DNA from 4 places in the Thalassolituus sp. genome. Region 1 is predicted to be linked to each of the others. Evidence: predicted binding sites of a transcription regulator. Region 1 holds the regulator's gene; each other region holds the start of a gene.
The links. Region 1 encodes FNR, which switches genes on or off when oxygen is low (the NO sensors DNR and NnrR bind a similar motif). Its sites were predicted from a motif close to TTGATNTANATCAA; they were not measured.
Positions count from the first base shown of each region.

Region 2: a site for FNR is predicted at 4,049-4,062, ahead of ccoM (cytochrome c oxidase subunit CcoM). Genes of this name have one in related genera too.
Region 3: a site for FNR is predicted at 2,326-2,339, ahead of AC5E51_RS14815 (TraR/DksA family transcriptional regulator). Genes of this name have one in related genera too.
Region 4: a site for FNR is predicted at 2,729-2,742, ahead of AC5E51_RS12835 (HP1242/YdcH family protein). Genes of this name have one in related genera too.

Region 1 is NZ_CFHJLR010000011.1:61,355-68,733, forward strand. Features, by position in the region: gene ccoG (cytochrome c oxidase accessory protein CcoG) at 1-950, shown strand, start outside; gene AC5E51_RS09520 (FixH family protein) at 1,044-1,538, shown strand; gene AC5E51_RS09525 (heavy metal translocating P-type ATPase) at 1,535-3,976, shown strand; gene ccoS (cbb3-type cytochrome oxidase assembly protein CcoS) at 3,979-4,212, shown strand; gene AC5E51_RS09535 (sulfite exporter TauE/SafE family protein) at 4,205-4,882, shown strand; gene fnr (fumarate/nitrate reduction transcriptional regulator Fnr) at 4,911-5,675, shown strand; gene AC5E51_RS09545 (hypothetical protein) at 5,930-6,424, shown strand; gene ttcA (tRNA 2-thiocytidine(32) synthetase TtcA) at 6,481-7,379, shown strand, end outside.
Region 2 is NZ_CFHJLR010000018.1:28,212-35,590, reverse strand. Features, by position in the region: gene mrdA (penicillin-binding protein 2) at 1-924, shown strand, start outside; gene rodA (rod shape-determining protein RodA) at 924-2,075, shown strand; gene mltB (lytic murein transglycosylase B) at 2,089-3,060, shown strand; gene AC5E51_RS12730 (septal ring lytic transglycosylase RlpA family protein) at 3,057-3,842, shown strand; gene ccoM (cytochrome c oxidase subunit CcoM) at 3,855-3,974, opposite strand; gene AC5E51_RS12720 (hypothetical protein) at 4,223-4,537, opposite strand; gene AC5E51_RS12715 (glycosyltransferase family 4 protein) at 4,565-5,731, opposite strand; gene AC5E51_RS12710 (helix-turn-helix domain-containing protein) at 5,793-6,497, opposite strand; gene AC5E51_RS12705 (CBS domain-containing protein) at 6,815-7,249, opposite strand; gene AC5E51_RS12700 (DUF4404 family protein) at 7,262-7,379, opposite strand, start outside.
Region 3 is NZ_CFHJLR010000027.1:805-8,183, forward strand. Features, by position in the region: gene AC5E51_RS14800 (hypothetical protein) at 1-818, opposite strand, end outside; gene AC5E51_RS14805 (anti-sigma factor) at 997-1,704, opposite strand; gene AC5E51_RS14810 (RNA polymerase sigma factor) at 1,701-2,237, opposite strand; gene AC5E51_RS14815 (TraR/DksA family transcriptional regulator) at 2,416-2,736, shown strand; gene AC5E51_RS14820 (HupE/UreJ family protein) at 2,754-3,857, opposite strand; gene AC5E51_RS14825 (tetratricopeptide repeat protein) at 3,854-4,933, opposite strand; gene AC5E51_RS14830 (hypothetical protein) at 5,004-5,261, opposite strand; gene AC5E51_RS14835 (DUF4331 domain-containing protein) at 5,292-6,821, opposite strand; gene AC5E51_RS14840 (OsmC family protein) at 6,955-7,379, opposite strand, start outside.
Region 4 is NZ_CFHJLR010000018.1:47,223-54,601, forward strand. Features, by position in the region: gene AC5E51_RS12815 (D-alanyl-D-alanine carboxypeptidase family protein) at 1-375, shown strand, start outside; gene AC5E51_RS12820 (HP0495 family protein) at 501-773, shown strand; gene lipB (lipoyl(octanoyl) transferase LipB) at 773-1,411, shown strand; gene lipA (lipoyl synthase) at 1,415-2,386, shown strand; gene AC5E51_RS12835 (HP1242/YdcH family protein) at 2,436-2,675, opposite strand; gene AC5E51_RS12840 (hypothetical protein) at 2,887-3,591, shown strand; gene trxC (thioredoxin TrxC) at 3,615-4,049, opposite strand; gene dsbD (protein-disulfide reductase DsbD) at 4,096-5,853, opposite strand; gene AC5E51_RS12855 (polyprenyl synthetase family protein) at 5,870-6,838, opposite strand; gene rplU (50S ribosomal protein L21) at 7,127-7,379, shown strand, end outside.

The sequences.
Region 1 (7,379 bases):
ACATCGCCTGGCTCATTGTTGCGTTCTGGACGGGTGTCACCTTCGTTGGTTACTTCACTCCGATTCGCGAGCTGGTTGTCGATATTTTCACCTTCGGAGACGTCGGTGCCTGGGCCATGTTCTGGATCGGCTTTTTTACGGTTGCTACTTATCTGAACGCTGGCTGGATGCGCGAGCAGGTCTGCATCTATATGTGCCCATACGCCCGCTTCCAGTCGGTTATGTACGATAACGACACCCTCGCCGTATCTTACGATTACAACCGTGGCGAACCTCGTGGCAAACGCAGTAAAAAAGCGAAAGCAGATGGCGACACACAACAACTCGGCGACTGTGTCGACTGCTCAATGTGTGTTCAGGTATGTCCAACCGGTATTGATATCCGCGATGGCCTGCAGTACCAGTGCATTGGCTGTGCGCTTTGTATCGACGCCTGCGACGACATCATGGAAAAACTCGATAAGCCGAAAGGTCTGATCCGCTACACCACAGAGAACGAGCTCGAAGGCAAGAAAACTCATATTCTTCGCCCTCGCCTGTTTGGCTACGCCGGCGCCATGATCCTGATGATGGCTGGCCTGGGCTATGCCATCCTCGACCGCACACCGTTTGAGCTGGATATCGAACGCGATCGTGGTCGCCTCTATCAGGTCACAGTGAACGATACGATTCAGAATGCCTATACCCTGAAGATGATGAATATGTCTCAGGAGTCACACACCTATATTCTGAGCGTCGACGGTCTTGATGGTATCAGACTGCTTGGTGACACTGAGTATCAACTCAGCGTTAATGAGCTGAAAGAGACCACCATCAACCTTGAAATCGACCCGGATGAGGTGAAAACCTCCGCCAGTAAAACGGACATTGAGTTCGTCATCGTCAACAAAGATACAGGTGAAGAAGTGACCCGGGAAGAAAGCCGTTTTATCGCTCCAAGAGCGATCTGAACGTCATATAACTTCCTGACACAGAAGCACTGGAGCCCCATCGCCCAAGTAGTTACACTTGGGCGATTTTTCATTTTTCCCCGGATACCTTGCATGACTAGCGAAAAGACGACCCCTTGGTACAAAGAACCCATGATGCTGCTTGTCATCGGCGTACCGCTCGCCGCTGTAGTATGGGGCTTCATCATGTTGTCACTCGCACTCGACACCAAAGACTCGCTCGTGAGCAACAGTTACTACAAGGATGGCATGAGCTATACGCAGGATCTGCGGTTTCATGAGGGCGCCCGTCGCCTCAATGTTCAGGCAGACCTGACCTTCACCGAAGATGAAATCATCGTAAACGCGACATCCATTGCGGATGAAGACCCTGGCTCTCTGCAGCTTCAGTTGATTCATCCAACACTTGAAGATCGTGACCTTACTCTGTTTCTGCAGCGTACTCCGGGTGGTCAGTACGTTGCCGCCAATGAGCTGGAGCTGCCGCAGAAGCGCGTTATCTGGCTGACCAGCCCGGATCAGGAGTGGCGCGTTACAGCGCGTACAGTCATCGAAAACGGTAAGAAGATTCAGACAGTCACTCAATGACGCAAAGCCTCCGTACGCCCTGCTTTCACTGCGGTGAACCGCTGAAAGCAGGCCAGCAGTGGACGGCCATCATCGATGGCAAAGAAGAACCCATGTGCTGCCCAGGCTGTAAAGCCGTGGCCGAAACCATCGTTGCTTCTGGTCTCAAAGATTACTACCGCCACCGCACAGAACTCCCACAGATATCGCCTGCAAACGAAGACGACGAGGTCCTGACCGCTCGCGAGTCTCTCAGTCTGTATGACAGCGAAGCCTTGCAGAAGCAGTTTGTTGCAACGCAGGGAGAGCAGAAAGAAGCGACGCTGATTATCGACGGAATCAGTTGTGCTGCCTGTGCCTGGTTGATTGAGCACAGAGTTAATCAACTCAAAGGTGTCGAACGGGCGACACTGAATCTCTCGAACCACCGACTCGTCGTTGCGTGGAATAATACCGACATCGCACTATCCCAGATATTCGAAGCCATCTATCGCCTCGGCTACAAAGCCGCACCGTTTTCATCAACGGAAGACGACGCGCAGCGCGAGCGTGAGGGTAAGAAAGCGATCCGGCGGCTCGCCGTCGCCGGTATCGGCATGATGCAGGTGATGATGCTTGCGGTGCCCCTGTATGCTGGCATGGCAGAGCAGTACGAAGTATTTATGCGCTTCGCGTCAATGATTCTGACCTTACCAGTCGTGTTATACAGCGCCCGACCGTTCTTTGATGCGGCAATACGCGATTTGAAGACACGCCATCTGACCATGGATGTACCTGTGTCTCTGGCAATCATTCTCGCCTTCTGCGCCAGTATCTGGAGCACGTTCAACCAGGGCGTCGAAGTTTATTTCGACTCTGTCTGTATGTTCACTTTCCTGCTGCTGCTCGGGCGTTTTCTGGAAATGCGCGCCCGTCATCGAATGGGTAAAGCAGGCAACAATCTGATGACACTTCTGCCGAATGTAGCGCTGAAACAAACGCAGGACGGTGAAGAAATCATCGCCGCAGGTGACATTTCAACCGGCGACCGTTTGTTATTGAAACCCGGGTACCCAGTCCCAGCCGATGGCGTTGTGGTTGAAGGTCAGAGCACGGTCGACGAATCAGCACTGACGGGCGAATACATGCCGCTGAACAAGCAAGCCGGCGACACGTTGATCGGCGGCACCATGAACGTCGAAAGCCCGCTCATTATGGAAGTCACAGCCACCGGTGCCGATGCGCAGCTATCGACCATCGTTCGCCTGATGGATCGCGCGCAGCAGGAAAAGCCCAAAGTCGCTCTTATTGCCGATAGCATTGCCAGCCGGTTCGTTGCGGCGGTTCTGATTATCTCTGCGTCGGTGTTCAGCTACTGGATGTTTCAGGGCAACGACCATGCCTTCTTTATCGCACTCTCTGTTCTCGTCGTCACCTGCCCATGCGCCCTGTCACTTGCTACGCCAACCACTCTGACAGCGGCAACAACGGCGCTGCGCGAACGCGGCTTATTAATCAGTAAAGGTCATGTTCTGGAAACCCTGCAGTCAGTGAACCGCGTGGTGTTCGATAAAACAGGCACCCTGACGCTGGGGCATCTGACACTGACGGAAGTCCGCCCTGTTGCGGGCGGTATAGAAAACAGCCTGGAGCTGGATCAGGATACTCTGGCCTCGGTAGTTGCATCGCTTGAACAACATGCCAGCCACCCGATTGCGAAAGCCTTCCGTCACTACCCGGTGCTTGCTACCGAAGACATTCAGCACCACCCGAGTCAGGGCGTCAGTGGTCAGGTTAATGGCTACAGATTCCGTTTCGGCCGCCCGGATTTCGTCTGGCCAGAGGGTATTCTTCCGCCCGAGAGCGCATCGGGGCAGTGGTTATTGCTTGCCGATGATAAGCAACCGTTGGCCTGGTTCCTCCTCAATGACACAGTGCGTCGCAGCGCAGGCCCGTTAATTGAAACATTAAAAACCCGCGGTATTGAAGTCGCACTGCTGACCGGCGACCCTTCAAGGTCAGCGACTCTCGTCGCTGACGAACTCGGTATTTCAGACGTGCGCAATGGCCTCAGCCCAGAGGATAAGCTTGCCATCGTGCGCGAGTGGCAAAAACAGGGCGATACCGTTCTTATGGTAGGGGATGGTATTAATGACGTTCCGGTGCTGGCGGGCGCGGATGTCTCGCTGGCTGTGAATGAAGCTACAGATCTGGCGAAAACCAATGCAGATACCCTGCTGACGAATGGTCGCCTTGAAGTCATTGCTGATGCGTTATCAGTCTCCCATAAAACCCGCAATGTCATTCGTCAGAACATCGGTTGGGCGTTACTATACAACCTGATCGCGTTACCACTTGCGGCGGCCGGTATGGTGCCGCCCTGGGCCGCGGCCATTGGCATGTCATTCAGCTCACTACTTGTCGTTCTGAATGCTCTGCGACTGACCCGTCGCCCACCTGCACTTACTGCTGAGAGCTGACCATGGATATTATTTACGTACTGGTTCCCCTGTCGATTGCCCTGCTCGCCATTGCAGTTGCCATCTTTTTCTGGGCTGTGAAAGGCGGCCAGTTTGATGACCTGGATTCGCCCGCGCACAAGATTCTGTTCGATGATGATGAGTACCTGAACGAGCGCCGCGAAGATAGCGTTGAGACCGATTCAGACGCGGATTCAGAGTCAGACGGCGAGCCCAAAAAATCCAAGAATGACTGAACCCTTATCCCTCCTAACCGCCCTGCTACTTGGCTTATTTGGCGCCAGCCATTGCTTGGTCATGTGCGGCGGAGTTGCCGCGGCAGCTGGGCAACTCGACACTCAGCACAGAGTCCGGGCTTCGTTACTGTTCAATTTTGGCCGCATTACCAGTTATACCCTCGCAGGCCTGATCGTCGGTAGTCTCGGGCTGTGGCTGTCGAGCCTGCACGAAGCTCTGATGATCACACTACGTTCAATCGCAGGCGTTATGCTCATATTAATGGGTCTCTACGTCGCGCGCTGGGCACTGTGGCTCACCCGCATTGAGCAAATTGGCCAACTGTTCTGGCGCAGAATTCAACCCCACGCCCAGAAACGACTGGGCCGTTCAGACCCAGCCAGCCAGTGGCTTCTCGGCATGTTGTGGGGATGGTTGCCGTGTGGGCTCATATACAGCACCCTGAGCTGGGTAGCAGCTAACGGTCAGCCTGCGATGGGCGCCCTGACCATGTTTGTTTTTGGTCTCGGAACCTTTCCCGCTATTTTATCCGCTGGGCTGGCCTCGGCATCCGTGATGAATATTATTCGGCATCAGTGGGCGCGAAATATTGCGGGCCTATTATTGATCGGTTATGGTTGCTGGACTTTGGCCTCCGTGTGGCAACCAGCCATGTTCGCAGCCGCTTGATCTAAAGTATTAGAGATCGTTCTTGCCTATGAAAACGTCAGTTAATGCTCCTCTGCGTGGAGCTCAGCCTCATTGTCAGACCTGTTCACTGAATGCTCTTTGTCTGCCTCTTTCCCTGACCGAAAGTGATATGGAGCGTCTGGACGACATCATCCGTCGTGGTCGCCCGATCCAGAAAGGCCAACTGCTGTTTCAGCAAGGTACAGAATTTCAGTCTGTATTCGCGGTTCGTACGGGTGCACTGAAGACCTACACCCTGGCAAGTAACGGCGAAGAGCAGATCACAGGTTTTCACCTGGCCAGCGAGCTGATCGGATTGTCTGGCTACAACGCAGGCACGTATCCGCTGACGGCAAAAGCCCTCGAAACCACAACAGTATGTGAAATTCCGTTGCAGCAGCTTGAACAACTGGCGGATGAGCTACCTGATTTGCGTCGTCAGCTGATGACCACCATGGGCACTGAAATCCGGCACGATCAGAACATGATGCTGCTTCTCAGCAAGAAGAATGCAGAAGAACGTGTTGCCTCTTTCCTACTGGATATTTCGCAACGTTATCAGCGTCGTGGTTTCTCAGCGACTCACTTCCGCCTGCCAATGTCACGTGTCGACATCAGTAACTACCTGGGCCTGGCGGTAGAAACCATCAGCCGAGTGTTCACACGCTTCCAGAAAAATGAACTGATCGAAACACAGGGCAAAGAGATTATCCTGAAAGACAGCGATACCCTATATGATCTCGCGGGACTGACACGCGCCAACGATGAGTGTCTGCATCAGGCTGAGAGCTGATTTAAATTTTGGCTTTTAGCATCCTAATGAGCACACGGACCGTGCTCATCCTCTTTTCGCTCGCCATATCAGACATTGGTCACAGTGCGCAAATATTTGCTTCCCCCTGAGACCTGCATCACTATGCTTCACGTACTGGGCAGTACTATTGAGTAAACATCTGATAACAGGCGCTGCCTGTACCGGCAGTTATTCAGGTACGCTTATTGCTCCTGATATTGAGACTGCCAAAATTACACCCTCTGGAGTTTCTGATGGGTATAGATGCTGATGATTTCCGGACGTACGTTATTCGTCCAACACTGCAGAAACTGGACGCTAACAGTGCCGACGCAGAGCTTTTACTGCTGGGTACTGCAGCCATTGAGTCTGAGCTGGGCTCATTCCTGAAAACAGAGGGGCAACGCACCTCGGGTATTTACCGGCTGCATGGCCTGACGCACCGGCATATCTGGGATGACTATCTTGCAGATCGGCCAGAACTGGCCAGTAAAGTGCGAGGCATTGCCAGCCAACGGGAATTCCTGGAGAACCCGCACGCTGAACTAACAACAAACCTCGCCTATGCGACCGCTATTACCTGGCTCGCCTACGTTCGCCACCCTCAATTCACACTACCCCGTGGCGCCAGTGTGCTGCATCTGGCAACGCTCTGGAAGAACTGTTATCACACCCGTGACGACCTGACTGTACAGGACTTCGTGCAGCGCTACGAAGAACTGGTCGAATCCAGTGACGCTGTGGCCTGATGTTTATATAAGCACCGCATTCTGATATAAAGCGCACCCTACGCATGGGGTGTTGTATGTCTGAATTGAACGTGTCTGAATCTGCTGTTTCGCAACCTGAAGAAGGCTATAAGCCTGAGATCTTCGATCCAGCGGCCGCTGAGCTATCTACAGAAGCTACTGAAGCTGCAGCCAATCAAGCTGAACGCAAATCCAGAACCGAATTCAACAAGCTCCAGAAGCGCCTTCGTCGTAACGTTGGCAAAGCCATCGAAGATTACCGGATGATTGAAGACGGTGACAAAATCATGGTGTGTCTGTCGGGTGGCAAAGACTCTTACACCATGCTGGAAATTCTGATGAGCCTGCAAAAGAGCGCGCCCGTCAACTTCGAACTGATCGCCGTCAATATGGATCAGAAGCAACCAGGCTTCCCTGAGCATATCCTACCGGCCTACCTTGAACAGGTGGGCGTGCCCTACCATATCATCGAGAAAGACACCTACAGCGTCGTTAAAGAGATCATCCCTGAAGGAAAAACCACCTGCGGGCTATGCTCACGCCTGCGCCGCGGTACTCTGTATGGCTATGCAGAATCGATTGGCGCCAACAAGATTGCATTGGGTCATCACCGTGACGACATCATCGAAACTCTGTTTCTGAATATGTTCCACGGCGGCAAGCTCAAGGCCATGCCGCCCAAGCTGCTCAGCGACGACAAAAAGCACGTTCTCATTCGTCCTCTGGCGTATTGCAAAGAAAAAGACATTGAGAAGTTTGCCATCGAGAAAGAATTCCCGATCATTCCATGCAATCTGTGCGGTTCTCAAGAGAACCTGCAGCGTCAGAACATCAAAGGAATGCTGGCTCAGTGGGAGAAAGAACAACCAGGACGCAGTGAAAACATCTTTGCCGCTGTCTGTAACGTTGCGCCATCACAGCTGGGCGATCGCGAACTGTGGAACTTCGAAGGTCT
Region 2 (7,379 bases), on a different contig from region 1:
ACCAGCAGTCTCGACAAGCCACTCTTCGATCGGGCGACGCGTGGTACTTACCCACCCGCCTCGACCCTGAAACCTTTTGTCGGTCTTGCCGCTCTGGAAGCTGGCAGTACCACCTGGAACTATAAAGTGCGCGATCCGGGCTGGTTCCAGCTTGAAAATGATGACCGCTTTTATCGGGACTGGAAGCGCGAAGGACACGGCGTCGTCGATCTTGAAATGGCCGTGGTGGAATCCTGCGATACCTACTTCTACGACGTTGCCGTCAAAACAGGCATCGATGATCTCACGCCATTCCTCGGCCAGTTTGGCTTCGGCCGGGATATGTCGATTGATGTCATCTCGGCAGTATCCGGGATTCTGCCAGACCGTGAATGGAAGCGAGCCACCGGTCGTGGCCCATGGTATCCGGGGGATACAGTCAATCTCGGCATTGGTCAGGGCTTTATGGCCGTGACGCCATTACAGCTCGCAACAGCGACCGCTGTTCTGGCCAATAAAGGCAAATGGGAAGTTCCAAGACTGCTGGCTGCCGAAGACAATGTCCCGACGGAGTTTCCTCACGGCGATATTCCCGACATCACACTCAAAGATCCGTCCGACTGGGATCGCATGTTCACAGCCATGGATCACGTGATTACGGGTCGCCACGGTACTGCCCGCGCGTTGCGCGCCAACCTGGACTTCCCGATTGCTGGCAAAACCGGGACAGCACAGGTTGTGGGTATTGAACAGGATGCCGAATACGATTCGGAAGCCCTTCAGGAGCGTCTACGCGACCATGCCTGGTTTATGGCGTTCTCTCCGATAGAGAAACCACAGATCGCCATTGCCGTCATCGTTGAAAATGGCGAATCGTCCGGGCGCACGGCGGCTCCGATCGCACAGTCCATCATCAATGAATACCTGGGAGGCGCAGAGGGCTGATGGCCAGTACAGATTTCAGTCGCACGGTCTCCACGCCGTCACAGCATCATACCTTCGACCGCAGCGGTGCCTTTTTCGCGCGATTGCACATCGACCTGATACTTCTACTGCTACTTATTGCACTCGCCACCACCGGGCTGGCTATCCTTTACAGTGGCAGCGGTCAGGAAATCGGCATGGTGAAACGTCAGGCTGTGCACTTTGGTATCGGCACCTTACTGCTATTCATTACTGCCCAGATTCCACCGCGCCTCTACCAACTTATCGCGCCTTGGGCGTTAGCCGTAGGTACTTTACTATTGGTCGGCGTATTGGTTGCGGGGGTCGGCGCAAAAGGCGCTCAGCGCTGGCTGGACTTACCCGGGCCATTACCCCGCTTTCAGCCGTCTGAGCTGGTGAAGCTGGCGCTACCATTAGCGGTCGCCTGGTTTATGGCCAAACGGCCCGTACCGCCTCGCTTCCGGGATCTGCTTCAGGCTCTGGTGATTATTTTTATTCCGACGGTACTGATTCTTAAACAACCGGATCTGGGTACCTCGATCCTCATCAGCACGTCTGGCCTGCTGGTATTATTTTTCGCTGGCATGTCATGGCTGCTGATTTTTTCCATGATCGGCATAGTCGCGGCGATGGCGCCGGTTATGTGGTTCTTCGTAATGCACGCTTATCAGAAGCAACGTGTTCTTACGTTCCTGAACCCCGAGTCCGATCCGCTCGGCTCAGGCTGGAATATAATTCAATCGAAAACGGCGATCGGCTCGGGCGGTATTCATGGCAAGGGTTACCTTCAGGGGACTCAATCCCAGCTCGAATTTCTACCAGAGAGCCATACCGACTTCATCATTGCCGTCCTGGCAGAGGAGCATGGATTAATTGGCGTCTGCCTGCTATTAGCACTCTACGCCTTAATTATTCTGCGCTGCCTTTACATTTCCAGCCGGTGCGAAACTCTTTTCGGTCGACTGCTGTCTGGTAGCATGTCAGTCACGTTTTTTATCTATGTCTTCGTGAATATAGGCATGGTCAGCGGCATTCTTCCGGTCGTAGGCGTACCCCTACCACTGGTGAGTTACGGCGGAACGTCTGTCGTCAGTCTGCTTCTGGGCTTTGGCCTGATTATGTCGATGTACACTCATCGGCAAAGGAAATAACAGGGTTATTACTATGTTGAAACATGTGTTAGCTGCAATCACCTTGGCAGCTTCTGCGCCCTTCGCAGGCGCAGCCTACGACCAGCACGAACGTACCGACGAGTTCGTCGCCGAAGTGGAAAAGGAATACGGCATTCCGGCAGAAGAAGTACGCAACTGGCTGAAACAGGCTGAAAAGATGGATTCAGTGCTCGAAGCCATTCAGCGTCCTGCCGAACGCACCATGAACTGGGCGCGGTATCAGGATATTTTTCTGACAGAAAAACGGATCAGTGCAGGTAAGAACTTTCTCGAAAGCCAGGCTGATATTCTCGCCGAAGCTGAAAAGAAATACGGCGTACCGCCGGAAATTATTGCAGCTATCATTGGCGTAGAAACCTTTTACGGCACCCGCCAGGGTGGATACAGAGTGTTGGACTCGCTCTCAACACTCGCTTTCGATTACCCGAAACGTCCACTGTTCTGGCGCGAGCTGAAAGCCATGTTCGCCCTCGCCCGTGAAGAAGGCGTCGACCCGGGTACCATCAAGGGCTCTTATGCGGGCGCCATGGGCTATGGGCAATTTATCCCCACCAGCTATCTGCACTACGCTGTCGACGGTGATGGCGATGGCAAACGTGATCTGTGGGGCAACCCAGTGGATGCCATCCACAGTGTGGCTAACTATTTCTCAGAGCACGGCTGGAAAACAGACGAGCCTGTGACGCACAGAGTCACCGTCAGTGGCGATAAGTACGAACCGCTGGTCAATGTCAGCCGCAAACCACAGCACACGGTTGCAGACCTGACAGCCGCAGGTGTTGAGTTGCCAGTCGATATCGAGAGCGAGAAGCCAGCCAACCTGATGCGCCTCGAAGGTAAAGAAGGCGATGAATACTGGCTTGGTGAATATAACTTCTACGTTATAACTCAATACAACCACAGTAAGCTGTACGCCATGGCGGTGTATCAGCTCAGCCAGGCTCTGAGTGAGGACAAGCAATGATGCGTGGGCTGGCCGTTCTGGTCAGTCTTGTTCTGCTTCATGGCTGCGCAACGTCCCGTTATCAGCACGCGAACGATTTTACGCCGGCGCCAATCGCTGACATCAAGGCAATTGCTGATCCCGTACCGGTATCCGAACCGCGCAGCAGTCTGGGCAATCCGTCGCGCTATCGCGTGCTGGGTAAGGACTATAACGTTATGAAGGATGCGGAGGGCTTCACGCAGGAAGGCATCGCTTCATGGTACGGAATGAAATTTCACGGTCACGACACCTCAAACGGCGAAACCTTCGATGTCTACAAAATGACCGCAGCACACAAAACGCTCCCACTGCCGTCGTATGTAAAAGTTACCCGCAAAGATACCGGCCAGTCGGTCATCGTCCGGGTGAACGACCGAGGGCCATTTCACGAAGGCAGGATTATTGATCTGTCGTACGCAGCGGCCGTAAAACTGAATATTCATAACGACGGCACGGCACCAGTAAAGATCGAAGTATTAAAAGCACCATTATCTGAAGCCGTGCTATGGATTCAGGCGGGTGCGCTAAGTAACCCGAACTCAGCAGAGCGTCTGCGTAAGAAATTATCCGGGATTACTGCCAACGTAGGAGCAGGCGACTGGACAGTCGGTATCTACCCGAAAGAAAAAGACGACATCACCCTTCACAGGGTGCGCATAGGGCCTGTTCCTGAATCGGAAGTCCCCGCGTTAATCGAAGCCCTCAACGATGAAGGCATCACTCAGCCGGTTCTGCTCTCTCAGCATCAACTGGAACGCTGAGAGATCAGTTTTTTATTCGCCCGTACCGTGCTTTTTAATGTCTTTCTTCACCGCAATATAGACGCCGACAAAAAAAGCACAGGTAAGACCGACAATCGCAAGACCAGAGAATACAACTTCGTCCATAAACATAATAAGCACCTCGCATTGAGAAGAGACATCAGTGTTGTTTCAGTCTCAATATAGCGAGGCTGGTATAACCAGAATTGACCTGTATCAAATATGCTTACACAGGAATAGAGGACTCTCCAGCAGCTTGACCCAAGTCAGTATTCTTATCAGAACACCCGACTGAGCCCGTTACTTAATTGACGGAAATGCGGCAACCTTTGCACCGTTTTATGACACAAAAGCTGCCTTCGCACTATTACGGAACAGATTTAGGCTTCAACGAGTTGCCCACGATACATTTTCTGTTTCGCCTGTCGCACCCGTGACGAGTCGTCCATAAGAATTTCACTGCCACGATACACCTTCCGGCTTTCCTGCATCTGTGGCTCAACCGGTGGTGCCTGACTGGGCAAAAAGTCTTCGACCAACGCGAGAAGCTCAGCACTGACGCCGCTTCGCACCAGTACCCGCAAATCATTTTCGAGAGTATTTGAATCAAAGTGAATTTCGCAACCCACTTCGTCTTTAGCGATTTTTTTTATTTTTCGGAGTAACGCAATACTACGGCGGTTGAATTCCACCATAACTTCTTCCCCCTACAGATATACTTATCAAGAAGTCATTTGCAAGGGGTGTACCACTCCACGTGATTCGCAATGAGTCGCTAATAAAGCTTCTACGCGGCGCTCAAATTGCCGCGCAACCATATCCCAGGAAAGCTGTTCGGCCTGACTCCGGGCATCCAGCCCCATCAGGGTAGAATCAAAGCGTAAGGCAACACGAAGCGCATCAGTAAATGCCTCATCCGTTTCATCAGACGCAAGAGAGCCATCGACACCTGTCCGAACAAATTCTCTGGCTGCGGCCATGTCATACGCGACCACAGGTAACCCACTGGCCATCGCCTCGAGAGTCACCAGACCAAAGGTCTCCGTCTGACTGGGCATTAAAAAGAGATCAGCAGACGCGAAGCACTCAGACAACGCCTGACCGGTTTTCACGCCAGTGAACACCGCTTCAGAAAACTCCTCGGACAGAGTTTCACGTAGTGGGCCATCACCGACAATCACAGGTCGTATCTGGCGTCCTTCCCGACGCATTTGTCTCACGGCTTTAAGGGCCACGATCAGATTTTTTTCCGCTGCGACGCGCCCGACACAAAGCGCCACCTGCTCACCAGATTCAACGCCCCATTCCTCTCTCAAGGTCGCAGATCGATGTGCAGGATTAAAACGACGACAGTCTACGCCGTGAGGCAACCACTCAACGCGTTGCATACCTTCACTGGTCAACTCATTCACCATAGAACGTGATGGCACCAGGGTAACGTGCGTCCGGTTATGGAAGCGGCGCATCCAGGCCATAATCATGCGACGCATAACACCGAGGCCATAATAGCCACTGTAACGATGAAAATTAGTGTGAAACGCGCTGATGACAGGCAAGTTATATTCGCGGGCCATCGCGACCGCAGAAGCACCAAGCAAACCTTCCGTTGCAACATAAACCAGATCAGGCGGGTTGGCTTTCCAGTGAGACCTCAGAGCCGTCTTTGAAGGCAGGCCTAACTGAAGGTCTGGATACTGCGGAATGCTGATACCTTTTACCCAGACTTCATTATCCGGTACTTCCATGTCGACCCTAGGAGCTGGTCGTACAATGGTGACCTGATAAAGATCAGGATTAAGGTGAGTGAACAGGTGCTGCAGAGAATTCGCAACACCATTCACTTCAGGAAGATACGTTTCTGTAACGACACATATGTGACGAATGCTCATGTCATACCCGGCAATAACTACTCATAAGAGCTAGTTTGCCGGGCAATCAATGACAGTTTAATTACGCCTCAGCAGCTTCTTCGCTGAGTTTCGAAAGGCGGTAACGCAGCTGGCGTGGCGTCAGTCCAAGTACTTTGGCCGCCATCGTCTTGTTGCCGTTGCACTTATCAATAGCCGCGTGAATATCATCCAGCTCATTTTCCTGAACCCGCTGATAAGGACGCGCATAAAGTGTTTTGAAATTCGGCACAACTTGAGTCGCAAGAATGGTCGCAATCTGAGCACCAATAAAGCGGATCTCCGCAAGGTCAAGGGTGCCCGCATCATGTCCGCGCAGATCAACCACCATAACTGCCATGACAGACTGACGAATAGTCAGCGGGACCAGCAGACAACGCATAGAGCCAGAAAGAGATTCAAGCTGTGGATCAAAGTGCTCTGGGCGCTCACTGTTATCACCAATCGTCAACCACTCACGGCTTTCAAACTGACGGCACAGAGCATGCTGAACTGCAAAGCTGTAAACGCCGTTGCTGATGCCTGTCGAACAATACTGAGCTTTAAAACGGCTCGGAGAATCCGGTACGGCGATTGAGATATTGCTAAGACCTGTCACCTGAGTCGCTAGCATCAGCAACTGCTGAATAGCTTCATCATCGTGGTAACGACTTTCCAATACATTGGCTACTTCATTCACCCACGCTGATGGGGATGACTTGATGCCGCTGTCTTTACGGTATTCCTGGATATCTGCGATTTTGTACATAGGCTGCTCCTCCTGAATGCTTATGCTGTCGCAAAACCCGTACCAGCTTAATCGGGTCGAATTAAATTAGGCAAAAGACGCATAAATGAGCCTCGATAACCACGCACTGCAGCATTGCGATAGCCGACGCTGCAGCCTAACTTGTTGATGATGAAAGAATTTTTTCAGTGATGTGACAATCAGAAAAAAAACGCGACAACCACCTATTCCGTCAAGCGTTTGTGACACCCGGATAATTACTGCTTCATCCAGATGCAAAAAAAGAGCTTAACGCCCTTTTTTAATGCAGAAAATGATTTTATTCAGCCGGACACCTGTCAGGCGCACCCCGGATCATCGGTAGGTAAATAGGTTTTCTTTAACCAGGCCGAAAAACCTTTCGCAGCATCTTCCAGAGTGAATATTCCTGCAAGACGGTCACCTTTCATAATCAACACCGCATCAAAGTCATCCTGAACCATCCGATCAAGAACAACATCGAGGCGGGTATGGAGGTCTATGGCGGGAATCTCCCGGCGGCACATATCTAAGGCCGTCAGTTCGCTGATATCACTGGCTGGGTGCCCAGGGCTTCGTGCGAGTTCGATATCAGCCCACGTAAGAAGTCCCGTGACTTCATGGTGATTCATGACAGGGACGTGATGACAATGATGGACCTCCATCACGCGGGCGGCTTCTGCCAGGCTCGTGCTCTCTTCGACATGAGCCGGAAACGCCGTCATGAGTTCGGTAATGGTCGGCATATGACGCATTTGGGATGCTCCTTAGACGCCAATGCGCCCCAGAGTGTCGGTCAGTTGCCGAAGTATAGCCGAGATCGCCGGATGTTCATGTTCAAAGCGGATGACCTGCTCCTGTACCGCATCGCTCAATTCAGGTGAG
Region 3 (7,379 bases), on a different contig from region 1:
AGGAACGCTGTATGATTTGGCAATTTAACCCCTCTTTCACTCAGAATCGTCATTGCCTGAGTTAGTACCGCTGAGCCACCGTCCTCTGATATCCAGGCAACTCCCTTCACATCCTTAGCTTGGTACATTGCGCTCGCTAAAAGCAGTGCTGACTCATGAGCTTCGGTATTCTGGTTAGGGCGAACAGCTTTGTGGTAATTCTTCCATCCACCAAACGACCTTTCGCCCGGAGTAAAGTGCAGGTCAAATCCATCATCTTTAACCATTAAAGCACCACCGGACATTGGCGCCTGGCAAATACGTCTCGCTACAATTTCGGCAGCCTCAGAGGGGCTTTTATAAACACTATCACAGATAGCCACGAGCCGGTTTTTCTCTTCCGCTATAAACCCGCACGGCTTACGATCAACGTCCCACCCGTCTTCGATTCTGGATGCAGAGTAAAGACCGGGATTACCCCCAGCTGCAGCCCTTTCGCCATAGCTAGTATCCACCTCAAGAGAAAGGATCTTACAGAAATCAACAGAGCAGAGGCCAGCAGACGACTTCTCGAAGTGCACCTTACATCCGGGCAGAGTAAGTACGTACTCATTTCTATCTGTTTCAGAAGTAGGATGAGAGGCAATCAGGATACTGTTTTCCGGAAGGAGACCTGAGAGCAGCTCATCCACTACCTCAACTGCGATTTGTGCCCAGTAGTAGTTATCGCTTCCCGCTAATTGCACGAGTATTTGATAACCCCGTGTGGCTTCAGGAGTCATGTTAACGGGCTGGTCGGAATTCAACCGATTCTCAGCGGAGGCGCTATTGGAAAACATTAAGTGGCGTCCTTGTCTCTGATTCAGAATAGCGATCTAGTCCTGATTAGGCCTAAGAGTATAAACACTTTTATTCCAGAAAAAAGGCATTGCGGCCACAGCTGCATTGAGGAGGAATAAAAAAGCCGGCGCCTTGTGCCGGCTTTTTTTTGCGCCTTAGTCAGCCTTCTGCTTAAAACTACAGAATCGTTAATCCAGTCACGTACAGAACTTCGCCCGGTGCTCCGGTAACAGAACCGCCCGGCGCCTCAAGACTGACGGCGACCGCTTTAATGGCAATGTCGTGGGTATTCACCGCAAGGGCCCGCGTAATACGTCCGCTTTCTGGCATCAGACCCAGCGATACTGGCGCGCTGCCATCTTCGGGCACAATCCAGAGTTCATAATCATGCTGATCCGATGTTTCCACGGCAGCTGTTGCCTGTACGGTCAGTTCATTACCGGCGACTTCCATCAACCACAGAGGCTGGTCATCCTGCGTAAACACAGCAACCTGCTCGATCATAGTTTCTGGTACGACTCCAGGCACAACGGTTGGATCTGGGCGCATCAGGAACACGCCGATTAACAACACTGCGGCAGTCGCAAAGCCACCAGCCCAGGCCATCACGCCTTTGCCCGGAGGCTCGTCATTGGCGGCAGTCTGTGTTGTATCAATAAAGCCGATACGACGACTGATTTCCTGCCACACACGCTCAGGGGGCTGTTGGTCTTCGACTCTGGCATTCATGGGCGCCAGTAGCTGCTCCCAATGCCATACTCGCTCACGTACTTTCTGGTAGGCCTGCATCAGACGCACAAAGCGGCGACGAGCCTGGCCCTGCATGGTACCCATGACATAATCTGCAGCGAGTGCATCAAGACGTTCGTCATTAAGATAATTCATTCTTCAAGACACCTCTTCAGACGTTGAAGGCCACGACGTATCCAACTTTTCACGGTACCCAATGGCGTTCCCGTGTGGGCCTGAATTTCCGCGTGCGTCATGCCACGATAATAAGCCAGGTGAATATACTGCAGATCATGGGTTTCCAGCGTTTGCATACAACGCTCCAGAGCCTGATTGTCAGGATCCTCTGGTTGCTCCGGGGCAATCAGTTCCGGGGCACCCTCTTCATCGAGAGAATCCTGTCGGTCCTCCTTTGCGCTCTTTGACCTCAGCAGATCGATACATCGATAACGCACGATACTGCTCATCCAGGTCATGACACTGCCACGCCCCTGATGATAATCCGCGGCGTTATGCCAGATTTTGACAAATGCTTCCTGTAGGGCTTCTTCGGCCCGCTCAGGCGAGCGCATCAACTGCATGGCGACGCCATACAGTTTGGGCCCGGTCGCCTGGTACAGTTCTTCGAACGCTGGCCGCTCACCGCGAGCCACCGCTCTGATGAGCTGTAGCTGAAACTCTGGATCCATACAGAATAACTCCTTTGATGATAGTTATGACTATATACGGATAGCTCCGTCATTCAGATTAGATGGCATTTACGCACCGTGCCTGATGATGATTCATATCAAGGTTTCAGGTTACCCCGGGTGTATTCTGAGAGATAGGGACTTATAGGTTCTGACAGACCCAATATAGGGAGAAAGTATGAACATTGAGAAAATACGCATCGACCTTCTTGACCGCCTAGAGGCACTCGAAACGCGTTCAGATAAAGCCTCACGTCACGCCAGTCATCGAGACGAACCTCTGTCTGCTGACTTCAAAGAGCAAGCGACGGAGTCCGCCAATGACGAAGTCCTTAGCGTTATCGCTGACGAGGCGCTGCATGAAGCGGATCACATACGTGATGCCCTGAAGCGCATCGCCCTTGGTCAATACGGCATCTGTGACCAGTGTGGCGATCAGATTACCGAAGCTCGCCTGATCGCCGTTCCTTACAGCACACGCTGCATTGAGTGCGCGTGAGATGTCTCTGACCTTGGTCAGATCCGCGCTAACACCCAGTAACTTCCCAGCGCAGCCAGTGCCGCCGAAAGGTACCGCACCAGCACCTGACGATACCAGCTCAGGCGGCGCAGGCTAATCAAAATCGGCATAACCAACAGCGTAATTGCAACCTGCCCTGCCTCAACACCCAGGTTAAAGCCAAACAAGGCCCAGGCTATGTTGCCTGTCCCCGTCGTCAGTTCACCAAGCACACTGGCAAAGCCGAAACCGTGTACCAGACCAAACAGGAATACGACGACCGCACTGGCTGGTAAGTAAGGGCGAAGGTTATGCAACGCTGCAACCACCACAGACGCAGCGATGATCAGCTCAACCCAATAACCGGGTAGTGCTAACCACCCCAAGGCACTGGCACTCAGAGTCAGTGAATGGGCAATGGTAAAGGTAGTTACGTACAGCAGAGCGGTTTTAACACAGGTCCGCACATCTGCTGCTGGTTGCCAGTCTTTCTTCTGTTGCACCAGAACTGAGACCAACAGCAAGGTGAGCAGGAAAGCTACGTGGTCAGGGCCAAGCAGAATATGAATGATGCCCTGAACGAAAAACTCAGAAAACGTCTGCTGGTTCAGCTGTGCAGTCGTCATTTCCGGGTTAATAGAAAAACTACCTGAGGATTCCAGCCCCCCCTGACGAGTCAGGTCACCAGACGAGAGATCCCACAATAAACGGTGTTCAGGAAGCAGTGAAAATAATCCGGTATATGACACTTCGACGCGTCCTTCAGAGGCACATACATACGTCACAGGAACAATCGCCGAGGCCATAACGCCGCGAGCATTATTAAACCTCAGAGGAACATTGAACTGTGGGGTGCACGCTTCGCCCCCCTGCTGAACCTTGAGATGTCGGCCGACATAAGCCCGGATCTCCGGTGTCATGGCCTTCACTTCTCCCCAGAGGAGTTCACCATCACGATTCTGGTCCAGCCCCAGGCCTTGCTCAAGGTCAATCAACTGCCATTGAACCGAGCCACGCAATCCATCCGTTGTTTCTTTGAGTGTCAGTAGTGCAGTGCTGCTTTGATGAGCCAAAGTCATCGTTGGTAACAGAGCCAGAATCAGGAGAATAAAACGTCTCATAGCAGCTCTCCCTGTGCAGCAACATAATTATTTTTCTGTGCGTTATTTACTTGCGACAACCAGCTCAGATTACGCTCTTCAGCGTTCTTTCCGACGGTCGAGAAATACAGAGAAATCAACTCTGAGTAACTCTGATCACGGCGTTTTATGCGTTGGCTGATACGCTCTTCGGCATAATTTCTCCAATACAACTCAGCACTGCCGATCTGTTGCTCTGCGCGTGCAAGTTGAACAATTAATGCATCGTCCGGATAATTGGCAAAACCATAGTCCCGTAAGAGGGCCATGACTTTTTCAGGTTGTTTATTTCGCAGCAACGCTTCGCTGCGATGTACCAGGTCAGCAACGCTAAGAAGCTCGTCGTCTGACCATTGCTCATAGAGTGCTTCAACTTCAGCGTACTTTCCTTCGTTAAGATAGCTTTTGCTTTTCTGGTAAAGCGCCCAGGCTGAGAGACTACGCCCTTGTGGTGAGTTGTCATGACTCAGTCGCTCGAGCAGCGCTGTCAGTATGCCGTGGCCTGCTGATCCCGCCGTGCTTTGCAAGCCGATACTACAAACGGCGGCGAGATCTGATTGCTCCAAAATAAGAGAAACGCAAGCTTCTCGTGCTGCTTTTTCTTGATTCTGCTCACCATATACCTGTGCCATCATCAGGCGTGCACTGCTGTAATACGCAGAATCGGAGTGGATTTTCTGCAGCAAGCTCGCAGCCCGGGCAAATTCATGTCGATGTTGTAACAGGCGGGCACGATAATAAGTCAGCTCGTCTACCGGTATCTCAGATACTGCGCCACGTTCATACTCCAAGCCATCCATCAGAACGTAAATACGATCATACCGCCATGATTCGCCAGGCTTGTCGGCATGCTCAAAATGCTTTTTTATTTCATCCATGCGCTGTACATGTGTTTGAGGCAGTGGCTTAAGCTCTTCTTTACTCCAACGAGCGACGACCATGTTGTCGTCAGGTTCAGACCAGGAAACATCAGCCAATGCCGGAGTGGCGAGAACAGGCAGTAGAATAACCGTCTTAGAAATACCGAAACAAAGATTCTTTAGTAAGCCACTGAACATAATATTTTACCCGATTAATTATCTATCCTTCTGGTGAGAAAAAACGGGGCTGCAGAACAGCCCCGAAAGGTTACTCACCCCCAGTGAGATACGAGAAAGAGAACTCGTCTGCGTCATCAACAATTTCAAGGTCGTTAATTTTTACTGGCTCTGAATTTTCAGACGCCATAAAAATATCATCGACCAGTTCTGTCAGCAGAACTTCAGTCTGCTCAGCAACACCGTCATCAAGATCAGGAAGATCGACGGTCGAATTGTTGTTGCTGCTGTCAGAGCATGCACTTAACAGTACGATGCTCCCAATCATTAATAAGTGATGCGTTTTCATATAACACTCCTTACTTCACAGTTGCTGGCCTTAAGGGTTTACTGAACCTGCAAGCGGCGTCAGCAAGTATGGGAAGGTGTCGCTGACATAAGTCGAATCGATCGGAGCCAGGTCAGAGAAAGGCTGGTCACCCGTTGGCGCATCAGCTGGCTCACATAGACCCAGATCATCTGTCGCATTGCCGTCACCATCGAGGTCGACTGGATGACACAGAGCGCCCATCACGACACGTAGTGCAATATCCACAACATCATCACCCGGGCGACGACCATTCGGGAAGCCCGCCAGGTCTCCGGCAACGACACCAAACGCGCTCTGATCAGCTGATGCTGTCGCGGCGATACCAGTGTTCAGACGTACCATCTCAGAAGCGGTAACCGTCGACTGCTGGTTCACACCAGGGAAGCCGGTCAGGAACGCAGTAACGAGGTCGGTACGCGGAATATTCGATGGAGCAATGTTGTCTGATGCACCCAGCGCGTCACGGAACAGAATGTCCAGCAAAGCAGGCAGGGTTGGATGAGTCACGTAATCTGCGAACTGACCATCGTCTTTAGGCTCAGAGGCGTTAAAGGTGTCTTTATCGCTCAGACCAATGACAACTTCGTTCACCAGCGGCATACCCAGGCGTGATACCTGAGTCCAGGCACCGCCATTGACTTCTGGCTTAGCGAAAGATGCTTCTGGATTAAGAATACGAGCCTGCTGCTGGCTGGCGCTGGTCCAGGCACCAATCACACCGTTACCAGACCCAGTGACACACGAGATCGGTACTTCCAGAGCAATAGAGGTGACGTTTTTATCTGCCAGATCGTCGTTTGCATCGTCCTGTGCACTGCCATCACCATCGAGAGGGACGTAATTCACGAGGTCGAATGTTTTACCCAGATTCACGACGAACGGGTCTTTACGCTGGCCAACAAATACCTTACCGCCCGCGTCACATCCAGGAATAGTCAGGTCGTGTACAAAACCGCCTGCGTAAGCCTCATAGTCGGTAAATGACTTCTCACCAATATTGTCGAGTGGCTTAGTAAAAGTCGCTTCACCAGAGCCATCGGTCAGGCTGATTGCAGAACCAGTACGACGATCGCCGCTGACTTTTTTGATGCTGTAGGTTTCGTAGAAGTTGGCGCTGCCATCGGTATCAACGTTGCCGAAGTTTTTCAGAGGAATGGCGACGCTTTTCTGATTCTCGCCTTCGCCAATCGGCAGAGCGACACCGCTTCCCATAGCACCCAGCATCTGCTGAAAACGGAACTGGAAAGTAATGTCTTCAACGGCATCCCCATCATTATCGATGTGAATCTCGTACAGAGCATTTGGGTCCATCGCGAAGTAATTAGGGCCGCCATAGGCGTCCTGCAGCGGGATATAGTTCGCAACCAGAGTCACGTAGTTTTCACGCCCGGTTTCATAACTGCGGAACGCATAGAAGTCCGTAGAATCAATGGCCGGCAGGCGGGTGACGTTTGGTGCTTCTCGGTGACTCGAAGCGCTTGCATTCATAGCTGTCAGCGCGGTAATCGCACCGAGCAGAAGTGTGGCGTGCGTTTTCATAACTGCTCCCGATTTCAGGTTAAACACTTAATGTGTATTTACCTGTACGGGGCAGCTCAGAAACTGGATGTGATTTTTTTCAAAAAAGTTCGTTTTTACCTCAGACCTACTCCTGTACCTACTACACGAACTTTTAATAAACAGGCTCGAGAACAACCTCTGAGAGCACCGAATTAGCGACGAAACAATGCTCATGCGCCTTACCATGCATGGCATCGATGGCTGCCTGATCCGGCACCTTATCACCACCAAACTGCACGCGTGGCCGGAGGATCAGGGTGGCAATATAGAATTTGCCATCTTCCCTTTGTGCCAGCACAGCTTCGGCATCATCGTGATATGACTCAACAATTAAGCGCTTTTTAGCCGCCAACGCTAGGAAGGTTTGCATATGGCAGCTCGACATTGCCGCCGCCAGCATCTGCTCCGGGTCAGCACCGAAATCATTACCAGCGCCGCCGGCGGGCAGGTGAACCTGCGACTTGAAAGCGATATCGTGTCGCCGTTCAAAGCCCTCATGACTGAATTCGCCGTCTTTCTTCCAGGTGACAGATACTT
Region 4 (7,379 bases), on a different contig from region 1:
CGTGAGACTCAGAAACTTCTGGGCTACGGTTTCCGCTATTTTGAAACGCACAAGCTCTACAGCAAGGGCGATGTGCTGGCGACTGAGAAAGTCTGGCTGGCGAAGCAGGACACCATCGACCTGGTGGTTGCTGAAGACATTTACATGACCCTGCCGCGTGGCTCGCGGGATGAGTTAGTCGCAGAAGTCGTTAGCCCTGATTATCCAGAAGCTCCGCTGTCGGCCGGGCAGGGTGTTGGCACGCTGACGCTGAAGATGGGTGAGGAAGAACTGGGCAAGCATGATCTTGTTGCAGCGACGGATATTGAAGAGTCGGGCTTCTTTGGACGTCTGATCGGATCCATCAAACTTTTCTTCGTGCGCCTCTTCGCCTGAAGCTGGTGCCACTAGGCTGCCGCTGACCGTACTGGCAGCACACTTTTCATGTCTGCCGCTTGAAAATTCAGGCGGCAGCATCCATAAATGTAACCATTGTTCTGTTTATCTTCTGAGATACCGCCGTGAGCCAACCTGAAGCCCCTAAAATTGAGTTTCCCTGTGAGAACTATCCGATCAAAGTGGTCGGCGAGGCGATGGAAAACTACGAAGAGGTGATCGTCGAAATTGTCCGTGTTCATGCGGAAGACTGTGACATGGAGCGAATCCGCATTCAGGAGAGTTCGAATGGACGTTTCCGTTCCGTGACCCTCTATATCACCGCGACGGGTAAAGATCAGTTGGTTAATATCCACAAAGACCTGATGGCCCACGCTAACGTACGCATGGTGATCTGATGCAGACCCGCATGCTGGGGTTGGCAGATTATCAGACGGTCTATGATGACATGACGGCCTTCACCGAAGGACGCAATGACGAAACTCCAGATGAGCTCTGGTACCTTCAGCATCCTCCTGTGTTTACTCAGGGGCAGGCCGGTAAAGCTGAGCACGTTCTGTTTCCCGGTGATATCCCGGTCGTGCAGACCGATCGTGGTGGTCAGGTAACTTACCATGGTCCTGGTCAGCTGGTGGTGTATCTGATGATCGACATCGCCCGCCGCGGTTGGGGGCCTCGACAGTTAGTCAGTGCTATTGAACAGGCCATCGTTGATACTCTGGCAGAGTGGAATATCGAAGCCTCGCCGCGCAGCGACGCGCCAGGTGTTTACACGGGCGAACGGAAAATTGCCTCGCTGGGCTTAAGAATACGCCATGGGCGCTCATTTCATGGGCTGGCGTTGAATATAGACATGGATCTTGAACCCTTCCGCCGGATTAACCCCTGTGGGTATGCGGGGATGGAGATGACGCAGATGACTGCCGAAACTGACAGCGCAGTGAGTTTCGACGCAGTGACCGACCGTCTCGACTATCATTTACAGCGCCTGCTAGCCAATGACGGTTCAGGTACTGATGAAACGACTCCGGAGTAATTGATGTCAGAACGACGCAAAGTAGTGCAGGGCGAAAAACTGCGAGGTGCAGATAAAGTCGCCCGCATCCCGATTAAAGTCATTCCGACCGAAGAAATACCGCGTAAACCAGACTGGATCCGCGTGCGCATTCCAGCGACTCCGAAGATCAATGAGATTAAGCAGAAACTGCGTAAGCATAAGCTGCATACCGTTTGCGAGGAAGCCAGTTGTCCTAATCTGGGAGAGTGTTTCGGCGGCGGTACCGCAACCTTTATGATCATGGGCGACATCTGTACACGTCGCTGCCCGTTCTGTGACGTTGGCCACGGCCGTCCTAATCCTCTGGATACCGAAGAGCCAGTCAACCTGGCGACCGCGATTGCTGATATGGGCCTGAAGTATGTGGTGATCACCTCGGTCGACCGTGATGATCTGCGTGATGGTGGCGCCCAGCATTTTGCCGACTGCATTCGCCTGACCCGTGAGCATAGTCCGGGTATTCAGTTGGAGGTTCTGGTGCCTGATTTCCGTGGTCGCATGGAGGTCGCACTCGATATCCTGACGGAAACTCAACCTGACGTGTTTAACCACAATCTTGAGACGGTACCGCGTTTGTACAAGGAGTGTCGTCCGGGTTCCAACTATGAGTGGTCTCTGACGTTGCTGAAGGAATACAAAGCCCGTAATCCTGAGATCATCACCAAGTCAGGTCTGATGCTTGGATTGGGTGAGACGAATGAAGAAGTGGTTGATGTGATGCGTGACATGCGCGCGCACAACATCGATCACATCACCCTTGGCCAATACCTTCAGCCAAGTCGCGATCACTCACCAGTGAAGCGCTTCGTTACACCGGAAGAGTTCAAAGAATTAGGTGATATCGCAAAAGAGATGGGCTTTATTCGTGTGACCAGCGGGCCGCTTGTGCGCTCTTCCTATCACGCTGATCAGCAGGCCGAAGGCATCGATGTCAGCGGCGTGCCCGTCAGCTGAATAACTGACCGGCACGTTATAAGCGGGGCACGACAGGCTCCGCTTATATTCAGGCCTGTTTCAGCATCGAGTACAAGTCATCTTTCAGGTGTACACGCTTCAGTCGTAAAGCGTCGAGGGTGTCATCCGAAGCGGGTGTGGTGTCTTCTTCAATCTTACGTACTTCTTTGTCCAGCTCGTGGTACTCATCGAAGAGGCGGGCGAAATGCCGGTCCTTCATTTTCAGCTCGTGGATCTGGTCAGCCATGTCTGGGAAGTCGTGGTGTAAATCATGATGTTCGACGTTCATAAGTTTCCTCCTGTTGGGATAATCTCAGATTACCCCTGTTGCACGTAACGGCATTGACCTGTGTCAGGTAGATGAGTTCCTCAGATGTACTATTCCATACATTGTGTCTGGACTAATTTCAGGTTGTGGTCATTATTTATAGGTAACTCAATTAGTAAGTAGTTTATTCAGCCACGAGGAAGAAAATGCCAAGCAAGCCGCTTTTGAAGCCATGACGCACTCTGCGGAACAGGGCGAAATCGTGCGCTACATGGAGCAGATCTCTATGTGCCAGAAACTTGATGAGCTGGCACAGGCACTACTGAATCTGCTCTCGCGTTTTGGTCTGAATGCCGTTTTTTCGTGCTGGCTCGAAGGTGATGAATGGCCTCACTATTTTTCGCATTCGGGAGCGGCTTCTCCACTTGAACAAGATCTGATGCAGTCCGGTCACGGTGGTGGTCGTATCATGGAGTTCGGCCGCCGGATGTTGGTGAATTATCCGCGCACGGCACTTCTTATAAAAAACGTACCCTATGAAGACGAAGCGCGGTTTGGGCGCATTAAAGACCATCTGGCCGTGGTGCTTAGCGCTACCGACGCTCGCGTGAGCAGCCTGAATATGGAAGAGCGTCTGCGTCAGAAAGATCGTCTTCTTGATGTTGTGTCTGATGTTAAACACACGCTGCTGGATGTTCAGAAGCGTCAGGATGAAATGAAGATTCGTGCAGCGAATGAGCGGGACGACGTTAAGCTTGAGCTGCGCGAGGAGCTCCTGACTCTCGGTCTGCATGAAGAGCGCATGTTGAGTCTGGTGATGGATTTTCTGAAGAGCCTCGAGGGTCTCTACAACGAGGCTATGGATTGGCAGGAAGATCTCGAGCCGGTCATGCAGGCGATTGAGTTTGTTGTCAGTGGCGGTGAGCAATCAGCCTGATACTCACCGCGTCAGCCACAGAATCAGCTGGCTTTAACCAGAGCCTGATGTATCCATTGCTTCAACTGCTGAGCAGGTAGGGCGCCTGCCATCTGGTCGATCACCTTACCGTTTTTGAACACCATCAGTGTGGGAATGCTGCGTATCGAAAACTGGCCAGCGGTCAGCTGCGCGTGTTCCGTATTCACCTTAGCGAAGCGGGCCTGATAAGGCATAGCCGCGGCAACATCCTTGAATATCGGTGCCATCATCTGGCAAGGGCCACACCAACTTGCCCAGAAGTCGACGACAACGGGCAAATCATTCTTTGTAATAAAGCGTTGGAAGCTCGCGTCACTCAGGTCTGTGACTGAGCCCGTGAATAGCGGACTTTTACATTTGCCGCACTGTCCGGGCTGATTCTGTTTTTCGTCTGGGATGCGGTTGATGGCTCCGCAGTCCGGGCAAGTAATATGCATAACTGTCTCCTGTTGTTTTACCTATATGAGGCGACAGTTATGTATTTCAAGGGGCCGGTGAAATATTGAGTGCTTCCTGCAGGAAGTCATCTTTTTCACGTTCACCAATAATCCGGCCGCTGGCGTTGTCAGCACCGGGCTCGAAAAACAACACTGTGGGCGGGCCAAAGACTGCCTGAGCTTTCATAAAGGTCTGATGCTCGTCAGTGTTGTCGGTGACATCCAGCTGTATCCACTGTACATGGCTCAGACGTTGTTGCGCTTCGTCAGTCGCGAAGATTTCTTTGTCAATAATTTTGCATGAAATGCACCAGTCTGCGTACAGATCGAGCATGACGGGTGTGTTTGCATCGGCGATCAGACCTTTTACTTCTGCAACTGACTCTGTCTGGTAAAACGGGCTGACATGAACGTCTTCAGCGTGACCGAGTGGATTCAGAGGGTCTGAACGGCCGCTGACAGCACCTGCAAGCGCGATGATACCGTAAGCAAAAACACCCACTGCAACCGGCTTTATCAGGCGCTGTGGTCCTTCATTGGCGGTATTCAGTGCACCAGCGGAAACACCTGCGCCGACGGCGAGCGCACCCCATAAGCCCAGTACGATATATCCGGGTAATAATCGGCTGACCAACCAGATCGCCACACCAATCAGCATGATGCCGAACAGATACTTAATACGCTCCATCCACATTCCGGCTTTTGGTAAAACGCTGGCTCCGGTAGTGCCCAGGACAATCAATGGCGTTCCCATGCCGAAGCCGAGCGCCAACAGGGCAAGCGCTCCGCTTGTGGCGTCACCTGTGGTACTCAGATAGGCGAGTGCACCGGCTAAAGGTGCAGAGACGCAAGGCGAGGCAACCAGTGCTGACAGAACGCCGATAATAAAAACGCTACCAGCCTGACCACCGCTCTGTTTCTGGCTGGCCGCATTCAGGCGATTACGTATGCCCGAAGGTAATTGCAGCTCATACACACCAAACATGGACATCGAGAGCACGATAAAAAAGATCGCAAAACCGATTAATACAGGTGGACTCTGCATCATAGCCTGTACGTTGGCACCAGCGCCAAGCAGACCAACGGTCAGGCCTGCTGCGGCATACGTAATGGCCATGCCGGTGACGTATAGAAACGAGAGCCAGAAGCCCCGGCCTGCGCTGGTCTGGCCTCCACCCAGTACAACACTGGTCAGGATGGGAACCATAGGCAATACACAGGGGGTGAATGTCAGGCCCAGACCGAGCAGAAAGAAGATACCAATGACCGTGGGTAGCGAGCGGCCAGAAAAGAAAGAGTCGTCGCTGCTGGCGGATGACTGGCTGCTGGAAATCGCACTATCGCCGGTGCTGGCTGCATCAGTGATTGGGTTGGCGACGGGTTCAGTAATGACGACTTCACTGGTCTGAGGTGGGTAACACAAGCCCGCATCGGCGCAGCCCTGATAATGGAGAGTCGCGGTTCCGGGTGTCAGGCTGGCGGTGTCAAAAGAGACTTCCAGTTGACCGTAATAGGCGACGATGTCACCAAAGGCTTCATCGTATTTTTCTTTGCCGTCTTTAGACCAGGTGGCAGGGTCAATTCTTACCGCCCCCTGAGTCAGATAGATACGGTGCTCATAAAGGTAGTAGCCGTCGGCATTCTGCCAGTGTGCAGTAATCTGGCCGGGCTCTGTATATGTTTCTAGCGGAAAAGCCTGTTCGACAGGCAGGAAATCATCCGAACCGCCAAGGCCGTCCAGCAGACCGGAATGCGCCGGGATGCTGGTAATAAACAACAAGAGCCAAAGTCCTGCGCGCATCATGTGATCTGTTACTCCGTCAGGTGGTTCGTTCTACTGCGATGGCTGCCAGTGCTGCGAGAGCATCGCGTGCGACTGATGCTGGTAAGTTTTCCAGGTGCTTCTGAGCACGGTCGCGACATGCATTAGCCTGCTGGCGCGTATAGTCGAGAGATCCACAGCTTTTCACAACACGCAGGACTTCGTTCATGTCATCCAGTCCGCCCTTACGGATAGCGTTGCGGATAAGCTGTCGGTCGTCTTCATTCGCATGTGCCATGGCATGAATCAGAGGCAGAGTGGCTTTCCCCTCGGCGAGATCGTCACCGACGTTCTTACCCATCTCTTCAGCATCACCTTCGTAGTCGAGCACATCATCGACCAGCTGAAAAGCCATACCCAGTTCTTTACCGTACTCTTTAAGGGCAGTGCGATCCGCGTCACTTAATTCGAGCAGTGCCGCCGCTGAATGGGTAGAAGCTTCGAACAACATGGCGGTTTTGCCGTGGATGACTTCCATGTACTGAGCTTCGGTAGTGTCGGGGTTTTTGACGTTGGTGAGCTGCATAACTTCGCCTTCTGCAATGACGCAGGTGGCGTTAGAAAGTATCTTCATGACGGGCATAGAGCGTAGCTCGACCATCATTTCGAAAGCGCGGCTGTATAGAAAGTCACCGACCAGAACGCTGGGAGCGTTGCCCCAGCGGGCATTGGCAGTTGGGTTTCCACGGCGCATATCAGACGTGTCAACGACGTCATCATGAAGCAATGTCGCGGTATGCAGGAACTCAATCACAGTGGCGAGTTTCACTGCGTCAGCATCGGCACGATCGAATGCTTTCGCTGTCAGTAGGACAAGAAGAGGGCGGATACGTTTACCGCCACTGCTGACGATGTATTCGGCGATTTTTTCAACCAGAGGAACTCGGCTCTCGAGCTGCTCGTGGATCAGCTTGTCGACGGCCTGAAACTCTTCGTTAACCGTGGCAAGTACGTCTTTAATATGCATGGATTCGGGTGCCTGCTTTATAATGCAACGAATGCTAGGGAGGCCGACCCGCCCTGTCAAGAAAAAGGCCTGTTCCATACTTGCGGCCAAAACAGGAGTGCGGTATAGTCTCGCGCCCCGAAATTACGCTCCCTGCCATATGGACGCCAGAGTGCTGCCAATAGAAGCAGGCTAAAGTAGCGAGAGGGAAAGGCAGTGCGAAAGGCTGGCGCTATGGCGTCAGTAACGGCGACAAAGGCCACGCACTGAAAAGTCATGCACACTAAGTGCTAGCGGAGAATTACAGTTATGTACGCTGTAGTAGTCACTGGCGGTAAGCAATACCGTGTTGAAGAAGGTCAGACTCTGAAAGTTGAGAAACTGGAAGTTGCAACTGGCGAAAACGTTGAACTGGAAAAAGTTCTGCTGATTGGTAACGGCGACGATGTTAAAATCGGTGCTCCAGTGGTTGAAGGCGCTAAAGTAACAGCTGAAGTTGTTAATCACGGTCGTCACAAGAAAGTGAAGATCATGAAGTTCAAGCGTCGTAAGCACCACATGA